One region of the Streptomyces sp. NPDC096079 genome, then DNA from elsewhere that is predicted to be linked to it. Evidence: riboswitches for the same ligand, from Rfam matches in the RefSeq annotation. Region 1 holds a riboswitch; each other region holds the start of a gene.
What was found. A riboswitch is a leader RNA that binds a small molecule or an ion and turns the genes downstream of it on or off. The one in region 1 is predicted to bind cobalamin.
Positions count from the first base shown of each region.

Region 2: another riboswitch for cobalamin. It lies ahead of ABTY59_RS00110 (ribonucleoside-diphosphate reductase subunit alpha); the one in region 1 lies ahead of ABTY59_RS33105 (energy-coupling factor ABC transporter permease).
Region 3: another riboswitch for cobalamin. It lies ahead of cobN (cobaltochelatase subunit CobN); the one in region 1 lies ahead of ABTY59_RS33105 (energy-coupling factor ABC transporter permease).

Region 1 is NZ_JBEOST010000025.1:92,493-97,253, forward strand. It holds gene ABTY59_RS33085 (FAD-dependent oxidoreductase) at 1-143, opposite strand, end outside; gene ABTY59_RS33090 (ATP-binding cassette domain-containing protein) at 267-1,130, opposite strand; gene cbiQ (cobalt ECF transporter T component CbiQ) at 1,127-1,876, opposite strand; gene ABTY59_RS33100 (energy-coupling factor ABC transporter substrate-binding protein) at 1,883-2,284, opposite strand; gene ABTY59_RS33105 (energy-coupling factor ABC transporter permease) at 2,281-2,979, opposite strand; cobalamin riboswitch at 3,009-3,214, opposite strand; gene ABTY59_RS33110 (PTS-dependent dihydroxyacetone kinase phosphotransferase subunit DhaM) at 3,293-3,700, opposite strand; gene dhaL (dihydroxyacetone kinase subunit DhaL) at 3,697-4,278, opposite strand; gene dhaK (dihydroxyacetone kinase subunit DhaK) at 4,346-4,761, opposite strand, start outside.
Region 2 is NZ_JBEOST010000001.1:20,186-24,946, reverse strand. It holds gene ABTY59_RS00115 (ribonucleotide-diphosphate reductase subunit beta) at 1-112, opposite strand, end outside; gene ABTY59_RS00110 (ribonucleoside-diphosphate reductase subunit alpha) at 112-2,466, opposite strand; cobalamin riboswitch at 2,599-2,734, opposite strand; gene ABTY59_RS00105 (GNAT family N-acetyltransferase) at 2,776-3,276, opposite strand; gene mctP (monocarboxylate uptake permease MctP) at 3,352-4,761, opposite strand, start outside.
Region 3 is NZ_JBEOST010000003.1:355,765-360,525, reverse strand. It holds gene cobN (cobaltochelatase subunit CobN) at 1-1,523, opposite strand, end outside; cobalamin riboswitch at 1,562-1,689, opposite strand; gene ABTY59_RS09070 (ferredoxin-like domain-containing protein) at 1,768-2,994, shown strand; gene ABTY59_RS09065 (precorrin-8X methylmutase) at 2,991-3,644, shown strand; gene ABTY59_RS09060 (precorrin-2 C(20)-methyltransferase) at 3,641-4,761, shown strand, end outside.

The DNA.
Region 1 (4,761 bases):
CGCTCGGCGTAGAAGGCGGCCATGCGCGCGAACCCGTGCTCGGTCTCCTCCAGGCCCACGTGCATGGAGCCCATGATCACCCGGTTGGGCAGGGTGGTGAACCCGAGGTCGAGCGGGCTCAGCAGGTGCGGGTACGGGGTCATGGGGCGTCTCCTCGCGCAGGGGTCGTCGACCTCAGTTCTAGGCGACCCCGCGCGCCTTCTGCAACTAGTTGCAGAAGAATCGGGGAGTGATGTCTACTACTCGGTAGCAAAGAGCCCCGGGACTCAGACCGGGCGGCCCGGCCCCGTCACCCCGGCGGCGGCCCACACGTCGAGCTCCTCCGGCGTACGGGGCTCCGCCGCGCCCGCGCCCAGCAGACCGTGCGCCCGCAGAAGACGGGCCACCGAGGTGCCCCAAGGGCGGCGCAGCCGGGCCGCCGCCAGCAGGTCGTCATCCGCCAGCAGCTCGGCGACCGGGCCGGTGCGCAGCCCGGCCGGGGAGAGCACTGCCGCGTCGTCGGCCCAGCGCAGCGCCAGGTCCACGTCGTGCGTGGCCATCACCACCGTCGTCCCCGCCTCCCGCAGCCGGGCGAGGGCGTCGAGCAGCCGCTCCTGCCCGTGCGGGTCGAGACCGGCCGTCGGCTCGTCCATGATCAGCACCCGGGGACGCATCGCCACGGCGCCCGCGATCGCCGCCCGCTTCCGCTGCCCGTACGACAGCAGATGCGTCGGCCGGTCCTCCAGGGCCACGATGTCCAGCGCCTCCAGGGCCTCCCGCACCCGGAGCCGCACCTCCTCCTCCGGCAGCCCCAGATTCATCGGACCGAACGACACGTCCTGCCCGACCGAGGCCGCGAACAGCTGGTCGTCCGGGTCCTGCACGACCAGCTGCACCGTGGTCCGCAGCCGGGTCAGCCCCTTCCGGTCGTACGCCACCTCCGCCCCGTCCAGCAGCAGCGCCCCGCTCCCGCACCGCAGGCCCCCGCTGAGGAGCCGCAGCAGCGTCGTCTTGCCCCCGCCGTTGCGGCCGAGCAGCGCGATCGCCCGCCCCTCCGCCACGGCGAAGTCCACACCGGACAGGACCGCGGGCCCGTCCTCGTAGGCGAAACCCGCCTTCACCAGCTCCACGACGGGGGTCGGAGACGTCACGGAAGGAACCTTTCCGATACGAGGGTGAGGGCGACGAGCCCCGCGAGGAGCGCGCCCGTCGCCGAGAGGAACCGCCGGGACACCGCGCAGGCCGGCACCAGGACCCGCAGCGTCCCGTCGTAGCCGCGCCCGGCGAGCCCCGACTGCAGGCGCTGTGCCCGGTCGAAGGCCCGGACGAAGGCGGTCGCGCCGAGCCCGGCGAGCGAACGCCAGGTCGCGGCCCTGGTGGTGTGGCCGAGCCGGGAAGCCTGGGCCTGCCGGATCTTCGTCAGCGCGTCGAGCAGCAGGAAGATGATCCGGTACATCACGAGCGCCACGTCCACCACCGGCGCCGGCACGCCCGCCCGGACGAGCCGGGGCAGCACGTCGGACACCGGCGTCGTGAAGGCGAAGAGCAGCACCCCCAGGGAGGCCGAGGCGGTCCGCAGCAGCAACTCGCCCGCGTGCGCGGGGCCGTCGGGCGCCAGGGCCACCAGCCCCCTCGTACCGCCCACCTCGAAGAGCAGCGGCACCGCGCCCGTGACGCAGAAGCCCAGCGGGATGCGGAAGGCCCGCCACAGCTGACGGCCCGGCACACCGGCCGGGCCGAGCAGCACCGCGAGCGTCGCCGCCGCGACGAGCACAGCGCCCGGCCACGGCGGCAGGGACACCGCGCACAGGGTCAGACCGAAGCCGAGGACCGCCTTCTCCACGGGATGGCGGCGGCGCCAGCGACTGCTGTGCGCCGCCGCGTCGATCGGCAGCATCGGCGGCTACGCGCCCGTGCCGTCGATCGGACCCGGACCGGCCTCGGACGCCCCCGCGGCCCCGGCCGCGTCGGAGCCCCCGGCCGACTCGGCGGTCTCCGCCGCCGCGCGGGCCGCGCCCTGCCGGCGGCCGCGACGGAGACCGAAGTAGTACGCCAGGACACCGGCGCCCAGCGCCGCCTGGAGGGCGAAGAGCGCCGACTCGATCTCACCGGAGGGCGGCTCGTACAGCGGGCTGAACCACGGCTCGTAGTCCGGCTGGAGCTCCGTGATCGCGGTCTCCGCCTCCGCGTCCGCCCCCGTGAACGGCTCCTCCTTGTGGTCGCCGAGGCCCAGCGCGAGCGGCAGGACCGCCAGCGCGGCGACCAGGAGCAGCAGCAGCGCGTTGATCTTCGTGTTGCGGCTCATCGCGCGGCCACCTCCTCCTGGCGCTCCGCCGCCGGCCGGCCCAGGACGCCGAGCCGCATCAGGTCGCCCTTGCTGGACTGCGTGAGCAGCCGCATCACCAGCACCGTGAGCAGGCCCTCGCTCACCGCCAGCGGAATCTGGGTCACGGCGAAGATCCCGCCGAACTTGGCCAGCGCGCCGGGCACACCGCTGCCGGGGTCCGGGAAGGCGAGCGCCAGCTGCACGCTGGTGACGCAGTACGTGGACAGGTCGGCGACGAACGCGCCGAAGAAGACGGCCACCATCAGCGGCGTGCCGAACCGCCGCAGCAGCCGGTACGTCCCGTACCCGGCCCAGGGCCCGACGATCGCCATCGAGAAGGCGTTCGCGCCGAGCGTGGTGAGCCCCCCGTGCGCGAGCAACAGGGCCTGGAACAGCAGGGTGATCGTCCCCAGGACCGCCATGATCGGCGGCCGGAACAGGATCGCGCCCAGCCCCGTACCGGTCGGATGGGAACAACTGCCGGTGACGGAAGGCAACTTGAGTGCCGACAGGACGAACGTGAAGGCGCCGGAGGCGCCGAGCAGCAGGGTGGACTCGGGGTTCGACCGTACTTCGCGGGTGAGCGCGCGCACCCCGTGGGCGACGAACGGAGCGGCCGCGACGCCCCAGGCCGCGGCGTGCACAGGGGGCAGGTAGCCCTCGGCTATATGCATGGTGGGGAAACCCTCTCCAGCACCTCGTGGATGGACAACGCACCCCGGCCGGTCTCCTGGCTGACGGTCATACGGCCCGACTCCGCCTTCCCACACCGCCGCGGTCTCCCGCGTCGGTCCAGTGGCTTCCCCGAGGTGTTCCCCCCGGGGGTGGAGCCGGACCTCCCGATCACAGTGGCGAGGGCCGCACCGGTACCGCACCGGTTTCCCGTACACCAAGGCCCTGCGACATTAGTGTGTTGACCTGCTGGATCACAACACGGTCGCCACCCGGCGCGGCCCCCCGCTCACTCCACGCACACGGCGCGCGGGCTCACTCCTTGCGGTAGGAGTACGCCTCCGAGGCCGCCGCCACCACCGCGTCCAGGTCCCCGCCGGCGCTCGCCGTCACCAGCGCGGCGACCGCTCCCTCGACGAACGGCGCGTCCACCAGGCGGGCGCCCTCGGGCAGTTCGTCGCCCTCGGCGAGCAGCGCCTTCACGGTGAGGACCGCGCTGCCCAGGTCGGCCAGCAGCGCCACCCCCGCACCCCGGTCGACGGACTCCGCCGCCCGGCGGATCAGCTCGGAACTCGTCCCGAACCCGCCGTCCGGCGCGCCGCCCGCGGGCAGCAGCGGCGCCAGGTCGCCACCGCCCGCGAGCCCCCGCGCCAGCTCGGCCACCGCCGCCGCGACCGCCGCGCTGTGCGAGACGAGCACGATGCCCACGGGGGACCCGCTCATGCCGCACCCTCCGCCCCGGCCGTGTCGGCGAGCGCCGCGAACAGCAGCGCCGACGACGTCGCCCCCGGATCCTGATGCCCGACCGAACGCTCCCCGAGATAACTCGCCCTGCCCTTGCGCGCCCGGAGCGGCACGGTCGCGAGGGCGCCCTCCTCGGCGGCGGCCCGCGCCGCCCCGCACGAGCCCCGCAGCGCCTCCACGGCCGGCACGAGCGCGTCCACCATCGTCTTGTCGCCCACCTGCGCGCCGCCCAGCTGCGACACGGCGGCCACCCCGGCGCCCAGCGCCTCCGCCAACCGCTCCCGGGTCACCTCGCCCTCCTCGCCCAGGGCCTTGCCCGCGCGCCGCAGCAGCGTCCCGTACAGCGGTCCCGAAGCGCCGCCCACGGTGGAGATCAGCTGACGCCCGGCCGCGATGAGCACGGCGCCCGGGTTCTCCGGCGCCTCCTTCGCGAGGACGTCCGCCACGGCGGCGAAGCCCCGCCGCAGATTGGCCCCGTGGTCGGCGTCGCCGATCGCCGAGTCCAGCTCGGTCAGCCGGTCCGCCTCGCGGTCGACGAGCTCGGCCACCGCCGTCATCCAGCGCACCAGGAAGGCGGCGTCGAAGGTCTCCGTCACGAACTCGCTCCCTCGTCCCATCCCCGGCTCACCGGCCCCAGCGCAGCGCGGGCGTCCGCACCGGGGCGTCCCACAGGCGCAGCAGCTCCTCGTCGACCTCGCACAGGGTCACCGAGCACCCCGCCATGTCCAGCGACGTCACGTAGTTCCCGACCAGGGTCCGGGCGACCGGCACGTGCCGCTCGGCGAGCACCCGCTGCACCTCCGCGTTGAAGCCGTACAGCTCCAGGAGCGGTGTCGCCCCCATCCCGTTGACGAGGGCGATGACCGGTCCGGACGGCCGGAGGTCCTCGACGACGGCGTCGACGGCGAAGTCCGCGATCTCCCGGGAGGTCATCATGGCCCGCCGCTCCCGGCCCGGCTCGCCGTGGATGCCGATGCCCAACTCCAGCTCCCCCTCCGGGAGATCGAAGGTCGGACTGCCCTTCGCGGGGGTCGTGCAGG
Region 2 (4,761 bases), on a different contig from region 1:
AGGTGTTCTTGATGGCGTCCCGGTAGCGCTCGTAGAAGTCCGGGTAGCGCATGGGGCGGAGCGTGAGCTCGAAGCCCGGGTCCAGGAGGTTCTTCTTCTCGGTGGAGCTCATTACTGGCAGGCCTCGCAGGACTCGGGGTTCTCAAGGGAGCAGGCGATCGCGTCGGTGTCGGGGGCCGCCTGCTGGACGGGGATCGGGGCGGCGGCCTGGGCGGCGCGGGCGATCCGGGTCGCCGGGCGGGAGCGCAGGTAGTACGTCGTCTTCAGCCCCTGCTTCCAGGCGTACGCGTACATCGACGACAGCTTGCCGATCGTCGGCGTCTCCATGAACAGGTTCAGGGACTGCGACTGGTCCAGGAAGGGGGTGCGGGCGGCGGCCATGTCGATGAGGCCGCGCTGCGGGATCTCCCAGGCCGTGCGGTACAGCTCGCGCACCTCGGCCGGGACCCAGGTGAAGCCGGCCACCGAGCCGTTGGAGTCGCGCAGCGCCTCGCGGGTCTGCGCGTCCCACACGCCGAGCTTCTTCAGCTCGTCGACGAGGTACGAGTTGACCTGGAGGAACTCGCCGGACAGCGTCTCGCGCTTGAACAGGTTGGAGACCTGCGGCTCGATGCACTCGTACACACCGGCGATGGAGGCGATCGTCGCCGTCGGGGCGATGGCGAGGAGGAGGCTGTTGCGCATGCCGGTCGCGGCGATGCGGGCGCGCAGCGCGGCCCAGCGCTCCGGCCAGTTCAGCTCCACGTCGTAGTGGTCGGGGTGCAGGACGCCCCGGGCGGTGCGGGTCTCCTCCCAGGCGGGGAGCGGGCCGCTGCGCTCGGCGAGGTCGGCGGACGCCTCGTACGCGGCGAGCATGATCCGCTCGGCGATCCGGGTGGACAGGGCGCGCGCCTCGGCCGAGTCGAACGGCAGCTTCAGCTGGAAGAAGACGTCCTGGAGGCCCATCGCGCCCAGCCCCACCGGGCGCCACTTGCCGTTGGAGCGGCCCGCCTGCTCGGTCGGGTAGAAGTTGATGTCGACGACCCGGTCGAGGAAGGTGACGGCCGTGCGGACGGTCTCGTCCAGGCGCTCCCAGTCGATGTCCCCAGCGGTCACGAAGGCACCCAGGTTGACCGAGCCGAGGTTGCACACCGCGGTCTCGTCGTCGTTGGTGACCTCGATGATCTCGGTGCACAGGTTCGAGGAGTGCACCACGCGGCCGGGCAGGGCGGTCTGGTTCGCGGTCCGGTTGGAGGCGTCCTTGAACGTCATCCAGCCGTTGCCGGTCTGCGCGAGGGTCCGCATCATGCGGCCGTACAGATCGCGGGCCGGCATCGTCTTGCGGGCCAGGCCCGCGTCCTCGGCCTTGCGGTAGGCGGCGTCGAACTCCTCGCCGTACAGGTCGACGAGCTCGGGCACGTCCGCCGGGGAGAACAGCGACCACTCGGCGTCGGCGTTGACCCGGCGCATGAACTCGTCCGGGATCCAGTGCGCCAGGTTCAGGTTGTGCGTGCGGCGCTGGTCCTCGCCCGTGTTGTCGCGGAGCTCCAGGAACTCCTCGATGTCCGCGTGCCAGGTCTCCAGGTAGACCGCGGCGGCGCCCTTGCGGCGGCCGCCCTGGTTCACGGCGGCGACGGAGGCGTCGAGGGTCTTCAGGAACGGCACGATGCCGTTGGAGTGCCCGTTGGTGCCGCGGATCAGCGAACCGCGGGCGCGGATGCGGGAGTACGAGAGGCCGATGCCGCCCGCGTGCTTCGAGAGGCGCGCGACCTGGTGGTAGCGGCCGTAGATGGAGTCCAGCTCGTCCTGCGGGGAGTCCAGCAGGTAGCAGGACGACATCTGCGGGTGGCGGGTGCCGGAGTTGAAGAGCGTGGGGGAGGACGGGAGGTAGTCCAGACGGCTCATCAGGCCGTACAGGGCGGCCACCTCGTCCAGGGCGCGGACGCTGTCGTCCTCGGCGAGGCCGCAGGCGACGCGCAGCATGAAGTGCTGCGGGGTCTCGATCACCTTGCGGGTGATCGGGTGGCGCAGCAGGTAGCGCGAGTAGAGGGTGCGCAGACCGAAGTAGCCGAAGCGGTCGTCGCCGGCCGCGTCGATCGTCGCGTCGAGCCGGGCCGCGTGCAGCGTGACGAACTCGGCGGTGCGGTCGGCGATGAGGCCCTCGCGGTGACCGACGGCCACCGAGGCCGAGAAGGACACGGCACCCTGGCCGGCGGCCTCGTCGGCGATGGTGAGGGTGAGGAGCCGGGCGGCGAGCCGGGAGTACGCGGGGTCCTCGGAGATCAGGCCGGCGGCGGCCTCGGTGGCCAGCTCGCGCAGCTCCGCCTCGTCCGACGTGGCGCTGCGGCCGCGGAGCGCGGCGGCGGCGACCTTGCCGGGGTCGGTGTCCGGGAGGTCGGCGGTGAGATCGGTCAGGGTCCGCAGGAGTACGGTCCCGGGGCCGTCGTTCTCGATCGCTGCGGCCGGATCGGCGGGCGCGATGGTCACGTGGGGGCTCTCCCTCGCTCGGCTCGGGGCCAGGGCGGGGGAGGCGGGCAGGCGGGCACCCGTACGCGCGGGCGCGCCGCGTCCACCGGCCCACTCCGCGAGGCCCGGACGTCTGTGGCACCCGGAACGGACGGACCGGGTGGGCTGCCGGCAGGTCCTCGGACTCACTCCGTACGAATCCGCACGTAGCACACCGTTGCGGGACAGTTCCGGATTCGCGCCGGATTCCCCTGCGTCGACAGCGAGGACGAGCATACATGTGGGGGGCGCCCCTTCGAGCACCCCCCACATGTTGTGTCGGTCCCGGAGTTACAGTGCGAGGGCGTACGTCCGCAGAGCGTGCTCGGGGATCGGGTTCCAGTCCCGCTCGGGCGTGCGGACGAAGCCCATCCGCTCGTAGATCCGGTGCGCGGAGACCATCTTCGCGTCCGTGGAGAGCACCAGCCGGGCGCAGTCGGGCAGGGCCCGCGCCCGGTCCACGCAGGCGCGGACGAGCGCCTCTCCGACGCCCCTGCCGCGGGCTTCCGGGGCGACCACGAGCATCCGGAACTCGGCCTCGCCGGGGACGGCGATGTCGGCCCAGGGGGTGCCGCCGGCGGCGAAGGTCACCCCGCCGATGATGCCGTCGTCGGCGTCGGCGGCGACGAGCACCTCGGCCTCGCGCGCCCGCCGGGCCGTGTCGCGGAGCACGTCCAGGTAGAAGTCGTCCTCGCCGTGCAGCAGCAGCCCGTCATTCAGATAGGTGAACCCGGTGAGGTCACCGAGCTCCTCGTACTCCTCGGGCCGTACCGCCCTGATCGTGAAGTCCATGCGTCTCAGTCTGCCGCGCGCGCACGCCGGAGGGGCCCGGGATTTCCCGGGCCCCTCCGGTGACGCGTCCGTGGGTCAGTGCGTCGAGGTGCCGACCTTCGGGAGCTCGGTGCGGACACCGGCGTCGCCCGCGTCCGCCGTGTAGTCCTCGGGGGAGGTCTCGTCGACGCCCTCGGGAGCCTTCACGGCCTTGAGGACGAAGGTCAGGACGACCGTGACGACGACGTTGAGCACGAAGGCGGTGAGGCCGATGTAGCCGATCTCCCCGATGCCCGGGATCTCGGCGGAGGAGCCGCCGAAGTGCTTCTGGGTCGGGCTGGCGACGCCGTACGCGGCGGCCGTGCCGTAGACCATGCCGACGGCCCAGCCGGCGAGCAGCGCCCAGCGGTGGAACCAGCGGGTGAAGAGACCGCCGACGAGCGCCGGGAAGGTCTGCAGGATCCAGATGCCGCCGAGCAGCTGGAAGTTGATCGCGACCGTCTTGTCCATGGTGAGGACGAAGACGAGCGCGCCGACCTTCACCAGGAGCGAGACCAGCTTGGAGACCTTCGTCTCCTGGGCCGGGGTCGCGTCCTTCTTGATGAAGTCCTTGTAGATGTTGCGGGTGAAGAGGTTGGCGGCGGCGATCGACATGATCGCGGCCGGGACGAGCGCGCCGATGCCGATCGCGGCGAACGCGACGCCCGCGAACCAGTCGGGGAACATGGTCTCGAAGAGCTGCGGGATGGCGAGCTGGCCGTTCGTGACCTTGATGCCGGCGGCGATCGCCATGAAGCCGAGCAGCGCGAGCAGGCCCAGCATCAGCGAGTACAGCGGCAGGATCGTGGTGTTGCGGCGGATGACCTCGCGGCTCCGGGACGACAGGGTCGCCGTGATGGAGTGCGGGTACATGAAGAGCGCGAGCGCCGAGCCGAGCGCGAGCGTCGCGTACGTCCACTGGCCGGCCTCGCCGGGGACGAGCGCGCCCTTCGGCTTGCCGGTGGCCGGGTTGACCGTCGCGTACGCCTCGCCCGCCTTGGCGAAGATCTCGTCGAAGCCGCCCAGCTTGATCGGGATGTAGATGATCGCCACCGCGATGACGATGTAGATCAGGGTGTCCTTGACGAAGGCGATGAGCGCGGGGGCGCGCAGACCCGAGGAGTACGTGTACGCCGCGAGGACGCCGAAGGCGATGAGCAGCGGCAGGTCCTTGACGAACCAGTGGGTGTTCTCGCCGCCGCCGACGCCCATCACGTCCAGGACGGCCTGGATGCCGACGAGCTGGAGCGCGATGTACGGCATGGTGGCGAGGATGCCGGTGACCGCCACCGCGAGCGACAGGCCCTTGGAGCCGAAGCGGCCGCGCACGAAGTCGGAGGTGGTGACGTACCCGTGCTTGTGCGAGACCGACCAGAGGCGGGGCAGGAAGGTGAAGATCAGCGGGTACACCAGGATCGTGTACGGGACGGCGAAGAAGCCGGCCGCGCCCGCCGCGTAGATGGCCGC
Region 3 (4,761 bases), on a different contig from region 1:
GCGCGTGCGGCGATCCAGCGGTAGGCGGCCAGGTAGTGGTGGGACGGCGGGAGATCGGGGTCGTGGTAGATCGCGATCGGGTTCTCGCCGAAGCCGCGCGGCGGCTGGATGAGGACCAGCAGGTTCCCGCGCCGCAGGGCGGCGAGGACGATGTCGCCCTCCGGGTTGCGGGACCGGTCGAGGAACATCTCGCCGGGCGCCGGGCCCCAGTGCTCCTCGACCTGCTCGCGGAGCTCGGCGGGCAGCGTCGCGTACCAGCGCTTGTAGTCGGCGGCCGGGATGCGGACCGGGTTCTTCGCGAGCTGCTCCTCGGTCAGCCAGTCCTGGTCGTGGCCGCCGGCCTCGATGAGGGCGTAGATCAGCTCGTCGCCGTCTCCGGAGACGACACCGGGGAGGTCGTCGGCGGGCCCGAAGTCGTACCCCTCCGCCATGAGCCGGCGCAGCAGCGAGACGGCGGAGGCGGGGGTGTCGAGACCGACCGCGTTGCCGATGCGGGAGTGCTTCGTCGGGTACGCGGAGAGGACGAGCGCCAGCCGCTTCTCGGCGTTCGGGATGTGGCGGAGCCGGGCGTGCCGGACGGCGATCCCGGCGACGCGGGCCGCGCGCTCGGCGTCGGCGACGTACGCGGGCAGACCGTCGGCGTCGATCTCCTTGAAGGAGAACGGGACGGTGATGAGGCGGCCGTCGAACTCCGGCACGGCGACCTGGCTCGCGGCGTCCAGCGGGGACAGGCCCTCGTCGTTCTCCTCCCACGCGGACCGGGAGCCGGTCAGGCACAGGGCCTGGAGGATCGGCACGTCGAGCGCGGCGAGCGCACCCGCGTCCCAGGCCTCCTCGTCGCCGCCGGCCTGCGCCTCGGCCGGCTTGGTGCCGCCCGCCGCGAGGACGGTGGTGACGATCGCGTCGGCCGTGCGCAGCGTCTCGACGAGCTCCGCCTCGGGCGCCCGCAGGGACGCCACGTACAGCGGGAGGGCCCGCGCGCCCGCGTCCTCGACCGCCCGGCACAGGGCGTCGACGAAGGCGGTGTTCCCGCTCATGTGGTGGGCGCGGTAGTACAGCACGGCGACGGTCGGGCCGTCGGTGTCCTTCGCGGTCCGCTCCAGCGGGCCCCAGGTGGGCGCGGCGGCCGGGGCCTCGAAGCCGTGGCCGGTGAGCAGGACCGTGTCGGAGAGGAAGCGGGCCAGCTGCTCCAGGTTGGCCGGGCCGCCGTGCGCCAGATAGGCGTGCGCCTCGGTGGCGACGCCGACCGGGACGGTGGAGGCCTCCATCAGCTGGGCGTCGGGGGCCTGTTCGCCGCTGAGCACGACGACCGGCTTCCCGGCGGCCAGGATCGTGTCCAGGCCCTCCTGCCAGGAGCGGACGCCGCCGAGGAGCCGGACGACGACCAGGTCGACGCCGTCGAGCAGGGCCGGGAGGTCGGCGAGGGGGAGCCGGGAGGGATTGGCGAAGCGGTACTCCACCGGCCCTCCGGCCGCGCGGGCGCTGAGCAGGTCGGTGTCGGAGTGCGACAGCAGCAGGAGCATGGCGAGCTCAGGCCTTCCTCGGGGTTGTCCGCGCCCCGGGTGGTCAGATGGACGACGGGAGTTCCTGACTCACCCGCGGGTGCGGGCTCACAGTGGCGGGACCGCGCCGGATTCTCACCGGGCTTCCTCCCCGGGGTCCTGGGACCCCATGCCGATCTGCATCCTAGATCGTGACGTCGGCGGGCCCCAGGGAGCGGCGGGGTCGACCGGATCACACCCGGTGGCCGGGCGGTTCCCCGTGGGTATGCTCGCCGCCATGCCGCCCACCCCGCCCCCGACGCCCGCACCGGGCGACGTTCGCGTACGGGACCGTGGCGACGCCTGCCCCGGGGCGCTGCGCCTGCACCCCGCCGACGACGGACGCCTGGCCCGACTGCGCCTGCCCGCAGGACGCCTGACGCCCCCTCAGGCCGAGGTCCTCGCCCGAGCGGCCGAGACGCTCGGCGACGGGCGCATCAGCATCACCTCGCGCGGCAACGCCGAGCTGCGCGGCCTCTCCGAGGACTGCGGGGCGGACCTCGCGTCCCTGCTGGCCGGGGCGGGCCTGCTGCCCTCCCCCACCCACGAGCGCGTCCGCAACATCGTGGCCTCGCCCGGGGCGGGACTCGACGGACTCGGGCACGCCGACGTGCAGTTGTGGGCCCGCGACCTGGACGCGGCCCTGTGCGCCGAGCCGCGGGCGGCGTCCCTTTCGGGACGGTTCCTGTTCGTCCTGGACGACGGGCGCGGGGACGTCGCCGGGCTCGGCGGCGATGTGAGCTTGATCGCAGGACGGAACGGATCCGTCCGGCTGCTCCTCGGCTCCCGGGCCTTCCTCCTCGCCGCAGCCGACGCCGTCAGGGCCGCCCTCGCCGCCGCCCTCGCGTTCCTGAACGCGAGCGAGGCCGCCGGGACCGGGGCCTGGCGCCCGCACGAGCTGCCCGAGACGCACGTGCCCGACTGGGCCGGGGCGCTCGCGGAGGCCGGCATCACGGCGGAGCCCGTACCCGTACCCGCGCTCGCCGTGTCCCCGCCGCCCGCGCCGGGGCCGCTCGGCGACCGCGCCCTGCACGTCCTCGCCCCGCTCGGCCGGCTCACCGCCGCCCAGCTGCGGGCCCTGACCGACGGAGCCGGCGAACTCCGGCTCACCCCGTGGCGCGGGGTGGTCGCGGTGACGGCCCCCGGGGCGCTCCCGGCCCTGGAGGCCCACGGCCTGATCACCCGCGCCGACGCGCCCGGCGCCCGGGTCACCGCCTGCACCGGACGCCCCGGCTGCGCCAAGTCCCTCGCGGACGTCCGGGCGGACGCCCTCGCCGCGCCCCCGGGCCCGCTGCCCGTGCACTTCTCCGGCTGCGCGCGCCGCTGCGGCCACCCGCGCGGCACCTGGGTCGACGTCCTCGCCACCGGCGACGACAGCTACCTGGTGGACGGCGTCCCCACCTCCCGTACCGCCCTGCCCGAAGCAGTGACCAAGGCCCGCACGACGAGATGAGCGAGAGCACCAGGATGTTCGACTACGAGAAGGACGGGACGGAGATCTACCGCCGGTCCTTTGCCACGATCCGCGCCGAGGCGGACCTCGCGGACCTGCCCGCCGACGTCGCCCAGGTGGCGGTCCGGATGATCCACGCCTGCGGCATGACCGACCTCGTGCAGGACATCGCGTACTCCCCCCGGGTCGTCGCGAACGCCCGCGCCGCCCTCCAGGCCGGCGCGCCCATCCTCTGCGACGCCCAGATGGTCGCCAGCGGCGTCACCCGCAAGCGGCTGCCCGCCGACAACGAGGTCCTCTGCGCCCTGTCCGACCCGGCCGTCCCCGGTCTCGCCGCCGAACTCGGCACCACCCGCTCCGCCGCCGCCCTCGAACTGTGGCGCGACCGCCTCGAAGGGTCCGTCGTCGCCATCGGCAACGCGCCGACCGCCCTCTTCCACCTCCTGGAGATGATCGCGAAGGGCGCCGGGAAGCCGGCCGCCGTCCTCGGCATCCCCGTCGGCTTCATCGGCGCCGCCGAGTCCAAGGACGCCCTGGCCGAGAACACCCTCGGCCTCGACTACCTGGTCGTGCGGGGCCGGCGCGGCGGCAGCGCGATGACGGCCGCCGCGCTCAACGCCCTCGCCCACGAAGCGGAGATCCAGGCATGACGACCGTGACCGGAAAGCTGTACGGGGTCGGCCTCGGCCCCGGCGACCCGAACCTGATGACCGTCGCCGCCGTCAGGGCCATCGCCTCGGCCGACGTCATCGCCTACCACTCGGCCCGCCACGGCCGGTCCATAGCCCGCTCCATCGCCGCCGAGCACATCCGCGAGAACCACGTCGAGGAGCGGCTGATGTACCCGCTCACGGTGGAGACCACGGACCACCCGGGCGGCTACCGGGGCGCGCTGAACGACTTCTACGAGGAGGCCTCGGCCCGCCTCGCCGCCCACCTCGACGCCGGCCGCACCGTCGCCGTGCTCGCCGAGGGCGACCCGCTCTTCTACGGCTCGTACCAGCACATGCACAAGCGGCTCGCCGACCGCTACGACACCACCGTCATCCCCGGCGTGACCTCGGTCAGCGCCGCCGCCGCCCGGCTCGGCGAGCCGCTGTGCGAGGCGGAGGAGGTCCTCACGATCATCCCCGGCACGCTGCCGGAGGACGAGCTGACGGCCCGCCTCGCGGGCACCGACTCGGCGGTCGTGATGAAGCTCGGCCGCACCTTCCCGACCGTGCGGCGGGCGCTGGAGCGGGCGGGCCGCCTGGAGGACGCGCGGTACGTGGAGCGCGCGTTCATGACGGGCGAGCGCACGGAGAGGCTCAGTGACGTGGACCCGTCCTCGGTGCCGTACTTCTCCGTCGCCGTCCTGCCCTCCCGCGTCGACCAGGAGCCCCCCGTACGGGAGACGGGCGAGGTCACCGTCGTCGGCACCGGCCCCGCCGGGGCGCCCTGGCTCACCCCCGAGTCGCGCGGCGCCCTCGTCAACGCCGACGTCCTCGTCGGCTACACGACGTACCTCGACCGCGTCCCGGTCCTCCGCCCCGGGCAGATCCGCCACGGCTCCGACAACAAGGTGGAGTCCGAGCGCGCCGAGTTCGCCCTCGACCTCGCGCGGCGCGGGCACAGGGTGGCGGTCGTCTCCGGCGGCGACCCGGGCGTCTTCGCCATGGCGACCGCCGTCCTGGAGGTCGCCTGCGAACCGGCCTACGCGGACGTGCCCGTACGGGTCCTGCCCGGGGTGACCGCGGCGAACGCGGCCGCCGCCGCCGCGGGCGCCCC